DNA from 2 places in the Variovorax sp. UC74_104 genome. Region 2 is predicted to be linked to the other one. Evidence: predicted binding sites of a transcription regulator. Region 2 holds the regulator's gene; the other holds the start of a gene.

Region 1 (5,781 bases), 2.9 Mb from region 2:
TTCGAGGCGCCGTAGACGAAGCGGTTCGGCACGCCCTTCACGCTGGAGGCGGCCGAGGCCATGTTGATGATCGAGCCGCCACGCTCCAGCATTGCCGGCAGGAAGGCGCGGATGGTGCGGTACATGGACTTGGCGTTGAGGTCCATGCTGAAGTCCCAGTCCGCCTCCTCGCAGGCCAGGATGTTGCCGGCGTGCACGTAGCCGGCGCAGTTGAAGAGCACGTCCAGCCGCCCCGTGGCCTGGGCGAAGGCCTGCACCGCGGCGGTGTCGCGCACGTCGAGCGTGGCGGTCTTCAGGCTCGCCAGGCCCTCTTCGCGGGCCAGCGCGGCGAGTTCGGCCAGCGCCGCCGTGTCCACGTCGGTGGCCCACACGGTGCCGCCTTCGCGGGCCAGCGCCAGCGCGCTGGCGCGTCCGATGCCCTTGCCGGCTGCGGTAACGAGGATGTTCTTTCCTTGAACGCGTGAAGTCACGGGGATGTCCTTTGGTTGGGAGTTTTTGCGCACATGTGAAATATAAATTTCACTGATGAAATCAAATATACGCGAGTCGGGCGCATCGTCGCCCCAGTCGGAACCCCTATTCGCCGGCTCTTGACTCGGTAGTTACCCGCAAATTCGCGCAAACCCCAGCCTTTGCCGGTGGCTCGACCGCTAACCTCATTCGTGAAAAGTGTTTTTGCCCAAGAAAACAGGATTCACCCATGGCCCAGACAGCCGACGCCTCGGCAAACTCCCTGCTCACCCGCCTGCAGGCCTGCTACACCGGCATTCTTCATGACGTGATGCGCGCCGCGGGACTGCGTGACTTCACGCTGCCGCCCACGCTGCGTCCGCTGATCCCCGGCCAGAAGCTCTGCGGGCCGGCCTTCACGGTGAACGGCCGCGTCGACCCAGCGGCCGATCCGCACGAGACGCTGATGGCATGGACCGGCTTTCTCTCGCGCGCCAGGCCGGGCCACATCGCGGTGATCCAGCCCAACGACTCGACCGTCTCGCACATGGGCGAGCTCTCGGCCGAGACGCTGGGCCGCAAGGGCGTGCTGGGCGTGATCGCCGACGGCGGCGTGCGTGACGCGGAATTCATCATTCGGCAGGGCTTCCAGGTGTGGCACCGCTATTTCACGCCGCGCGACATCGTGGGCTACTGGCTGCCCGAGGCGATGGACGTGCCGGTGCGCATCGGCGAGGTCACGGTGAACCCCGGCGACCTGCTGCTGGCCGACACCGACGGCGTGATCCGCCTGCCGCTCGCGCAGGCCGAGGCCATCATTGCGGAGGCCGAGCACATGATGGGCCGCGAGAACCTCGTGCGCACCGCCATCCTCGCGGGCACCGATCCGCAGGAGGCCTACCTGAAGTACCGCAAGTTCTGAGCGCCGCCGGCTGCCCGGCCCGCGACCGGCCGGTCACTCGCGATCACTCGGCGATCACTCTGCCTCGAGCAGGTCGCGCAGCGCCCGCAGATCGCGGGCGATCCACTGCGCGTCGCGCTCGAAGGCCGCGTCGTCCATGTGCGGCTGGCGCAGCAGCGTGAACTGCAGCTCGCAGGCGTCGGGCGCGACGCCGATCACGCGGAACGGCAGGTAGACCTCGGGCACGCCTTCCGGCGCGACCCAGTGGTCGAGCACGCCGAAGTCGTTGCGCGGCGCGAAGCGCATGCGGGCTTCGCCGCTCTCGGGCGTGCGCACGATCCAGTGGTCGCCGTGCGGCACCAGCGCGCTCTTCGCAAGGCCGCTGGCCCAGTCGGGCAGGCGCCTCGGGTCGGCCGCCAGCACGTAGGCGCGGCGCCATTCGCACTGCACGCGCTGCGTGATCACGCGGGACTGCGCGGCGGAGTGTTCATTCGTCGGCTTCGTCATCGAAATCGCTCCTCAGCACCTTGGACACGACGGCGCCCGAGAAGCCGCGCGCCATCAGGAATCGCATCTGCTTCGCCCGCTCCTTCGCGTCGGCGGGCGGGCCGTCGAAGCGCTGGCGCCACAGGGCGGTGGCGCGCTCGACTTCGGTTTCCTGCAGGCCGGCCACGGCTTCGGCGATGGCCTCGGGCGCGATGCCCCTGGCCTGCAGCTCCTGCTTCACCCGCAGCGCGCCCGAGCGGGCCGCGCGCTGGTTGAGCACCGATGCCACCACGCGCGGCTCGCTGATGAAGTCCTTGGCCGCCAGCTCGTCGAGCGCCTTCGCCAGCGTGCCGGGTTCTTCCTCGTGCTTCGCCAGCTTGCGCTCCAGTTCCGCGCGCGAATGCTCGCGCTGGCTCAGCAGGCGCAGCGCGCGGCCTTTGAGGGAGGGGGCGTCGAATGCCATGCGGGGGTCGCTCGCGCGGCCCCCGTGGAGCCGCGCCCGTGCTTACTCGCCCTTGTCGGCCTTGTCGGCCTTGGTTGCCTTCTGCGGCTTCTCGGGCGTTTCGTCGGCATCGGCCGCCAGCAGCGGCACGCCCAGCGACTCGCGCACCTTGTTCTCGATCTCGCGCGACAGCGCGGGGTTCTCTCGCAGGAACTCGCGGGCGTTGTCGCGGCCCTGGCCGATCTTCTCGCCGTTGTAGGCGTACCAGGCGCCCGACTTGTCGATGATCTTGGCGTTCACGCCCATGTCGATGATCTCGCCCTCGCGGCTGATGCCCTCGCCGAACAGGATGTCGAACTCGGCCGTCTTGAACGGAGGCGAGACCTTGTTCTTCACCACCTTCACCTTGGTCTCGTTGCCGATGGCCTCGTCGCCCTTCTTGATGGTGCCGATGCGGCGGATGTCCAGGCGCACCGAGGCGTAGAACTTCAGCGCGTTGCCGCCGGTGGTGGTTTCGGGCGAGCCGAACATCACGCCGATCTTCATGCGGATCTGGTTGATGAAGATGACCATGCAGTTGGTCTTCTTGATCGTGGCGGTGAGCTTGCGCAGCGCCTGGCTCATCAGGCGGGCCTGCAGGCCGGGCAGCGAGTCGCCCATTTCGCCTTCGATTTCGGCCTTGGGCGTGAGGGCGGCGACCGAGTCGACCACGATCAGGTCCACGGCGCCCGAGCGCACCAGCGAGTCGACGATCTCGAGGGCCTGCTCGCCGGTGTCGGGCTGGCTGATCAGCAGGTCCGACAGGTTCACGCCGAGCTTCTGGGCGTATTGCACGTCGAGGGCGTGCTCGGCGTCGACGAAGGCGCAGGTGCCGGCCTGCTTCTGCATGGCGGCGATGACCTGCAGCGTGAGCGTGGTCTTGCCCGACGATTCCGGGCCGTAGATCTCGACCACGCGGCCGCGCGGCAGGCCGCCGACGCCCAGCGCGATGTCCAGGCCCAGCGAGCCGGTGGAGACCACCTGGATGTCTTCCAGCACCTCGCCCTCGCCCAGCCGCATGATGGTGCCCTTGCCGAACTGCTTTTCGATCTGGGCCAGCGCGGCCTGCAGGGCCTTGGCCTTCTCGCTGTTGGCGCCGATGTTCGAACCCTTGACTACTGCGTCCATGTGAAAAACTCCTTGAAGATCAATGGCTTGTGTGTGACACCACCCATCTGCGTTTAACTACAGGCTGGATGCTTGAACAGTAGTGTAGGGGCTGATTCTTCGGCGTGAACCTGTTTTTTGGTCAGTTTGCTTTACCATTCTGGCCATGGCCGAAGCCCCCTTCCCCGCCGACCAGGACGCCTGGCGCCAGACCCACCTGGGCCGCCTGCTGGGCCACGCCATGCGCCGCTTCGACGAGCGCGTGCTGGAGCTGATGGCGCACGACGTCGACGTGCCGCTGGCCCTGTCGAACCTCGCGGCGCGCGCGCAGGTGAGCGCGGCGCACATCCACATCACGCGGCACCTGTCGCGCGAGGGTTCGCGCCTCACCGAGCTGGCCGAGCGCGCCGGCATGACCAAGCAGGCGATGGGCGCGCTGGTCGACCAGTGCGAGGCCTGGGGGCTGGTCACGCGCGGGCCCGATCCGCTGGACGCGCGGGCGCGGCGCGTGCTCTTCACCGCCGACGGGCTGGCCTGGCTCGACGCCTTCCGCGGCGCCGTCACGCAGGCCGAGAAGGAGTTCCGAATCAGCGTGGGCGACGAGATCGCCACCGTGGTAACCATCGGACTCGAAGCCTATACGGCGGGCTAGACTCCGGCGAAGAGACAACTGTGAACGGCGCCGGGGGCGCCCGACACCCGAAACAGGCCGGAGGTGGCGCATGCGGATTCTGATTGCCGAAGACGACCAGGTGCTTGCCGATGCCCTGCTGCGCAGCCTGCGCACCTCGGGCGCGGCGGTCGACCACGTGGCCAACGGCTCGCAAGCCGACACCGCGCTCATGACCCATGACGAGTTCGACCTGCTGATCCTCGACCTCGGGCTGCCCAGCCTGCACGGCATCGAGATCCTCAAGCGGCTGCGCGCGCGCGGCTCGCAGCTGCCGGTGCTGGTGCTCACCGCCGCCGACAGCGTGGAGGAGCGCGTCAAGGGCCTGGACCACGGCGCCGACGACTACATGGCCAAGCCCTTCAGCCTGCAGGAGCTGGAGGCTCGCGTGCGCGCCCTCACCCGGCGCGGCATGGGCGCCACCAGCAACACCATCCGCCACGGCCCGCTGGTGTACGACCAGGCCGGCCGCGTGGCCACCATCGACGGCAAGATGATCGAGCTCTCGGCGCGCGAACTCGGCCTGCTCGAAGTGCTGCTGCAGCGCGCCGGCCGGCTGGTGAGCAAGGACCAGCTCGTCGACCGGCTGTGCGAATGGGGCGAGGAAGTGAGCCTCAACGCCATCGAGGTCTACATCCACCGCCTGCGCAAGAAGATCGAGAAGGGCCCGGTGCGCATCGCGACGGTGCGCGGGCTGGGCTACTGCCTCGAGAAGATCCAGAACTGAACCGAGGCACAACCCGCGCAAGCGGCTGGCTGCTACTGCTTGCGCAGGCCGGCCGTAAGCGTCGAGCCGTCGCTGGTACGGATCAGGAACATGATGCTGCGGAAGAAGCCATTGCTCTCGAAGTTGCCGGCAGGCACCAGGCCGATGGCTGCCGGGCCCTTGTAAGGCAGCGTCGTATTGAGCTTGCAGGCGTCCTTGGCCTCGGTGGCGGCATCGACCGCATTGACGACGAGGCCGTACATGTTCTTGGCCGTACCGGGCTGCGCCTGCGCGATCGTGCCCGAGATGTTGCAGGTGCCGATCTGCACGCCCACCGTCTTGCCGGTGAACGCGCCCTTGTCGTCGACCTCGATCGTCACGCTGATGCCGAAGCTCGTGTCCGTGTTGGCCCACTTGCCGATCACGCTTTCCTGCGACACCGCGAGCGCGTTCTCCGCGGCATAGCCCAGAGGCCCGAAGCTCGACGGCTCCCGGGAGCCATAGGCATAGGTTCCGCTCATGGTCTTCTTCGGAACGAACGTGCCGGAGCCCGTCACGGGCGAGGCGCTGATGAAGTAGTGCAGCGTATCGGGGTTGAAGGACCAGTCGAGGCCGGAGACCTTGATCGAGCCCCACAGCGTACCGACGACGAACTTGGCGGCCACGGAGCCGTCGGCGCCGACGAAGCCGAGGTTGACCAGCGAACCGTAGATCCCTTCGCTGTCGTTGCCCACCGCTGCCGTCGAACCGGGTTGAGGCGCGCTCAGGGACGGCAAGGGCTCGCTGCCCGGCGCGGGGTCGCGGTTGGGAGCCGGGGCCGGAGCGGGTGCAGGCGCGGAGGCCGGCGCTGGTGCCGGGGCCGGCGAGCTCGTTGGGAGCGGCAGCAAAGGCATCCCCCCGCCTCCACCTCCTCCACCTCCGCCGCATGCAGTGATGCCCACGCCCGCGGCGAACACGGTCGCGGCGACCCGGAGCGGCCT
Region 2 (5,781 bases):
CACTTCGATTTCGAGAGCTGGCAGCCCCCGTCTGGCGCGGACATGCCTCTCGTCTGCACCGAAAAGGACGCCGTCAAGCTCTGGCGCAAGGCTCCCGATGCATTGGCCGTGCCGCTGGAGTTCGTGCCTTCCGCGGAATTCTTCGCCGCCCTCGACGCAAAGCTATCATCGCTCGATGGATACCAAGCTGCTTGAACTGCTCGTCTGCCCCGTCACCAAGGGGCCGCTGACCTGGAACCCCGAGAAGCAGGAGCTGTGGTCCCGCAGCGCCCGCCTGGCATATCAGGTGCGCGACGGTATTCCGGTGCTGCTCGAGAACGAGGCGCGCACGCTCTCCGACGAAGAGCTCGGGCTGTGAGCTTCACCGTTCTGGTTCCGGCGCGGCTGGCGTCGACACGGCTTCCCAACAAACCTCTCGCCGACATCGCCGGCGTGCCCATGGTCGTGCGCGTGGCGCAGCGTGCCGGCGAATCCGGCGCGGCGCGCGTGGTGGTCGCGGGGGACGATCCATCCATCATCGAGGCTTGCAGGGCGCATGGTGTCGAGGTCGTCCTGACGCGCCAGGACCATCCGAGCGGCACCGACCGGCTGGCGGAAGCCTGCGAACAACTCGGGCTCGATGGCGACGACATCGTCGTCAACGTGCAGGGCGACGAGCCGCTGATCGACCCGGCACTGATCGATGCGGTGGCGAGCACACTGTCCACGCACGCCGAAGCGGCGATGAGCACCGCGGCCCACGAGATCGATTCGGTGGGCGACTTCATGAATCCCAACGTGGTGAAGGTCGTGCTCGACGCACAAGGCAACGCGATGTACTTCAGCCGCGCGCCCATTCCATGGTGGCGCGACGGCTCCGCCAACGGTGCCGCGCCTGCCGTGTTGCCCGCCGCCCCTGCGCCGCTGCGCCACATCGGGATCTATGGCTATCGCGCGGGCTTCGTGCGGCGCTTTCCTTCGCTGCCCCCGGCGCCCGTCGAGTCGACGGAAGCACTCGAGCAACTGCGCGCGCTGTGGCACGGCCATCGCATCGCGGTGCATGTGAGCCATGTCGCGCCGGGCCCCGGCATCGACACGCCCGAAGACCTTGCGCGCGTGCGCGCGGTCTTCGCAGCCGCAGGCGCCTGAGCGTCCCGGCGGCTGCAGGAGCGGGATTTCCCCAAGGGCACGCATGCTATCCTCGAAACAACTCCGCCTTGCCCAGCCACGGGGCCGATGCACGGCGCGACACAAGATCTAAGAACCGTCCGAGGACACCATGAGACTAATTTTGCTGGGCGCGCCCGGGGCGGGCAAAGGCACGCAAGCGGCCTTCATTTGCCAGAAGTACAGCATTCCCCAGATTTCGACCGGCGACATGCTGCGCGCAGCCGTCAAGGCCGGCACCCCGCTCGGACTGCAGGCCAAGGCGGTCATGGACGCCGGCGCGCTGGTCAGCGACGACCTGATCATCAACCTCGTGAAGGAACGCATCGCGCAGCCCGATTGCGCCGGCGGCTTCCTCTTCGACGGATTCCCCCGCACCATTCCCCAGGCCGACGCCATGAAGGCGGCCGGCGTCAAGCTCGACTACGTGCTCGAGATCGATGTGCCCTTCAGCGACATCATCGAGCGCATGAGCGGCCGCCGTTCGCACCCGGCTTCGGGCCGCACCTACCACGTCAAGTTCAATCCGCCCAAGGTGGAAGGCAAGGACGACGTGACCGGCGAGGACCTGATCCAGCGCGAGGACGACAAGGAAGAAACCGTGCGCAAGCGGCTCGAGGTGTACAGCCAGCAGACGCGTCCGCTGGTCGACTACTACTCCGCCTGGGCGAAGGCAGACCCGGCCGCAGCGCCGAAGTACCGCGCCATCAAAGGCGTGGGCACGGTCGACGAGATCACGCAGCGGGCCTTGGCCGCGTTGAGCAGCTGACCTGACTCCAAGAAAACCGCCCCTTCGACAGGGGCGGTTTCGTTTTCACCCCAGCAGTTCGAGCATCAGGGCGATGCGCGCCTTGACCGGCGTCAGTGCGCCTGCATCGCGCAGCGGATCGCCGGCCTTCGGGAGGATGCGCCCGCTGGTGCAACGCGTCGCCCTGACCACCGAGACACCGGCGTCCTGCGCCCTGAGCGCAGCCGCCTCCAGAGCATGGTGAAGGGTGCCGTTGCCGGTAGTGGCAAGCACCAGCCCGCGCAGGGGCTCCGCGCCCCCAGGCAGCAGGAGCGCATCGATCACCGCCCCGCTGGCACCGGCATGGCTCATCACGATCTCCACCCGGGGCCACTGCACCGCGGTCGTCCCCAGGATCTTCGCCGCCGACACAGCCTGCCCCTGCGGCCAGGCGCGGACGAGGCGCACTTCCCCCTCCTCGACATAGCCGATCGGTCCTGCATCGCCTGAGGCAAAGGCGTCGAGCCGATAGGTATGCACCTTCTGGATGTCGACGCCGCCGTGGACGGCGCCGGCGCACACCACCGTCACGCCCTTGGCGCCCTGCGTCATTGCGACGCCGATCGCATCGCGCACGTTCTGCGGCCCGTCCGGCGACAGCGCGGTGGCCGGACGCATCGCGCAGGTGAGCACCACGGGCTTGGATGGTGCCAGCACGGAGTGCAGGAAGAACGCCGTCTCCTCGATGGTGTCGGTGCCGTGCGTGATAACCACGCCGGCCACATCGGCCTGCGCCAGCCAGTGCGCGCAGCATCGCGCCAACTGCTGCCAGATGTCGAAGGACATGTCCTTGCTGTCCACCTGGGCCACCTGCTCGGCCTCGAGGGTCACGCCGTCAGGCGCCTCGATACCGCCCAGCAGGTCGGCCACGCCCACCTGCGCGGCGGTGTAGCCGATGTTGTCGTCGCTGCTGGCGGCCCGGCCCGCGATGGTGCCGCCGGTACCCAGAACCACCGCGCGTCGGCGCAATTCAGGCGAAGAGGAATTGACCATGGCTTGTCAACTTAAAAAAACTGGTTAAAAATACAGCCACTGGATATCCAGCCAGTACCGCAAGGAACCACATATGCAGTTCGCCGTGAAGCTTACAGCCCGCCAGCAGCAGATCCTGGATCTCATCCAGAGCGCCATCGCACGTACCGGTGCGCCGCCCACCCGCGCCGAGATCGCCAACGAACTCGGCTTCAAGTCAGCCAACGCCGCGGAAGAGCATCTGCAGGCGCTGGCGCGCAAGGGCGTCATCGAGCTCGTCAGCGGTACCTCGCGCGGCATCCGCCTCAAGGGTGACGCGCTGCGCTCGCTCAACGAAACGCGCCATCGCGAAGGCAACCAGTTCTCGCTCTCGCTGCCCGGCATGGCCCAGCTTGCGCTGCCGCTCATCGGCCGCGTCGCGGCAGGTTCGCCGATCCTGGCGCAGGAGCACGTCGACCAGACCTACTACGTCGAGAACACGCTGTTCCAGCGCCAGCCCGACTACCTGCTCAAGGTGCGAGGCATGTCGATGCGCGACGCCGGCATCATGGACGGCGACTTGCTCGCGGTGCAAGCCACCAAGGAGGCCCGCAACGGCCAGATCGTGGTGGCCCGGCTGGGCGACGAAGTGACCGTCAAGCGCCTGAAGCGCAACAAGCAGGTCATCGAGCTGCACGCCGAGAACCCCGACTACCCGACCATCATTGTGCAGCCCGGAGAGCCTTTCGAAATCGAAGGCCTCGCTGTCGGACTCATCCGAAACACGATGCTGATGTAGGCCCCGGGCGGCCTGCTTTCCGCAGCACGCATCCCCATCCGGCCTCGACAGGTGGCGGGCGTATGGCGAAGAGTCGCCATCACCCTGTCGCGGCCGATTCAAGAAATCCTGCCTGTGTTCAACCTCTACTTTCTTGGAGTTCACATGGGAATCGCCCTCCTCGCCATCGCCGATATCTGGATGCCCTTGCAATCGCTGGCCAGCCGCCTGATGCCGGCACGTCGCGATCGTCGCGGGAATCACATCGACACGACCGAATCCTCTGCCGGACTGCGCTATGTAGCGGTGCGCCCCGCCTGCACGGCCCGCTCGGGTGGCAGTGCCTCGCCCAGCCAGGCGGCCACCGTGCCAGCACGCCCGTTGCGAGTGGTCCGCGTCGTCGACGACAAGAACAGGCAGTGCAGCAGCAATCGCGTCCGAATCTCCGGCCGCATGGCCGATGTCTGCGCCGAGCTCGACCGACTGGCCGCGCTCGAGGCCGCCGAAACCATGGCCACGGCACCGCGCTCGACCCGCCTGCACTGAGCCCGAACGGCCCTGCGAGCGGCTTCGGGGTGGGTATCCAAACGTTCGCAGGCGCGACATTCCAATGCTGCGAGGCACAATGGCGTGCCATGAACATTGTGATCCTCGACGATTACCAGGACGCCGTACGCAAGCTGCGCTGCGCTTCCAAGCTGGACGCATACGCGGCCAAGGTCTATACCAACACGGTGAAGGGCATTGGGCAGCTATCGGTTCGCCTCAAGGACGCCGACGTGATCGTGCTGATCCGCGAGCGCACCCAGATCTCGCGCCAGCTGATCGAGAAGCTCCCCAAGCTCAAGCTCATTTCCCAGACCGGGCGCGTTGCCGGACACATTGATGTCGCGGCCTGCACCGAGCGAGGCGTGGCCGTGGCGGAAGGCTCCGGCTCTCCGCAGGCGCCTGCCGAACTCACATGGGCGCTCATCATGGCCGCCATGCGCCGGCTGCCGCAGTACATCAGCAACCTCAAGCATGGCGCCTGGCAGCAGTCGGGGCTCAAGTCGGCCTCCATGCCGCCCAACTTCGGCATCGGCTCGGTGCTCAAGGGCAAGACGCTTTGCATCTGGGGCTATGGCCGCATCGGCCAGTTGGTCGCGCGCTACGGTCAGGCCTTCGGCATGCAGGTCGTGATCTGGGGCCGTGAGCCAGCTGCGCCAAGGCGCGTTCCGATGGCTTCCAGGTGGCACAGAACCGACACGAGTTCTTCGCCGCGGCCGACGTGCTGTCGGTGCACCTGCGGCTCAACGAAGAGACCAACGGCCTCATCACGCTGGAAGACCTCTCGCGCATGAAGCCGACCGCCCTGTTCGTGAACACCTCGCGTGCGGAACTGGTCGAGGCCGACGCCCTGCTCGCGGCGCTCAACCGCGGGCGCCCCGGGCTGGCGGCTGTCGATGTGTTCGAGAGCGAGCCGCCGCTGCAGGGCCACGCGCTGCTGCGCCTGGAGAACTGCATCTGCACGCCGCACATCGGCTACGTCGAGCAGGAAAGCTACGAGAGCTACTTCGGCCAGGCTTTCGACAACGTCGTGAGCTACATCAACGGCAACCCCACGAACATCGTGAATCCCGGCGCGCTGCAGGTCCGCCGGTGAGCCGGCCAGCGTCCAGGGGTGCGCTCTGGGCGCTGCTCGTCGGCAATTTCGTGATCGGCACGGGCGTGATGGTCGTGCCCGGCACGCTCAACGAGATCAGCGCCTCGCTCTCGGTCACGGCCGCCACGGCGGGGCAACTCATCACGGCCGCTGCGGCGGTCATGTGCATCGGTGCACCGCTGCTGGCTGCCGCGGTCGCAGGCTGGGACCGCCGGCAGCTGCTGGCCCTCACCCTGCTCTGGTACGCGGCCGGCCACGTTCTCTGCGCGCTGATGCCGAGCTTCGGCGCGCTGCTGCCGGTGCGCATGCTCACGGTGATCGCGCCAGCCATCTTCACACCCCAGGCTGCCGCCTGCGCCGGCCTGCTGGTGCCGCCCGAGCACCGCGGGCGCGCCGTGACCTTCGTCTTTCTCGGGTGGTCGATGGCCTCGGTGCTGGGGCTGCCCATCGGAGCGCTGATCGGCGGGCACCTGGGCT

Evidence for each region. The regulator LexA, encoded in region 2, represses DNA repair genes until DNA is damaged. The targets are predictions, from matches to a motif close to ACTGTATNNNNATACAGT.
Region 1: a site for LexA is predicted at 3,510-3,527, ahead of recA (recombinase RecA). Genes of this name have one in related genera too.

The regions. Positions count from the first base shown of each region.
Region 1 is NZ_CP171978.1:548,743-554,523, forward strand. Features, by position in the region: gene ACHMXA_RS02690 (SDR family oxidoreductase) at 1-470, opposite strand, end outside; gene ACHMXA_RS02695 (RraA family protein) at 701-1,372, shown strand; gene ACHMXA_RS02700 (SRPBCC family protein) at 1,427-1,858, opposite strand; gene recX (recombination regulator RecX) at 1,839-2,300, opposite strand; gene recA (recombinase RecA) at 2,343-3,446, opposite strand; gene ACHMXA_RS02715 (MarR family winged helix-turn-helix transcriptional regulator) at 3,592-4,077, shown strand; gene ACHMXA_RS02720 (response regulator transcription factor) at 4,148-4,822, shown strand; gene ACHMXA_RS02725 (hypothetical protein) at 4,855-5,535, opposite strand.
Region 2 is NZ_CP171978.1:4,154,377-4,160,157, forward strand. Features, by position in the region: gene lpxK (tetraacyldisaccharide 4'-kinase) at 1-195, shown strand, start outside; gene ACHMXA_RS19510 (Trm112 family protein) at 176-358, shown strand; gene kdsB (3-deoxy-manno-octulosonate cytidylyltransferase) at 355-1,128, shown strand; gene adk (adenylate kinase) at 1,259-1,915, shown strand; gene ACHMXA_RS19525 (asparaginase) at 1,961-2,926, opposite strand; gene lexA (transcriptional repressor LexA) at 3,000-3,683, shown strand; gene ACHMXA_RS19535 (hypothetical protein) at 3,798-4,208, shown strand; partial or broken gene ACHMXA_RS19540 (D-2-hydroxyacid dehydrogenase family protein) at 4,298-5,304, shown strand; gene ACHMXA_RS19545 (MFS transporter) at 5,301-5,781, shown strand, end outside.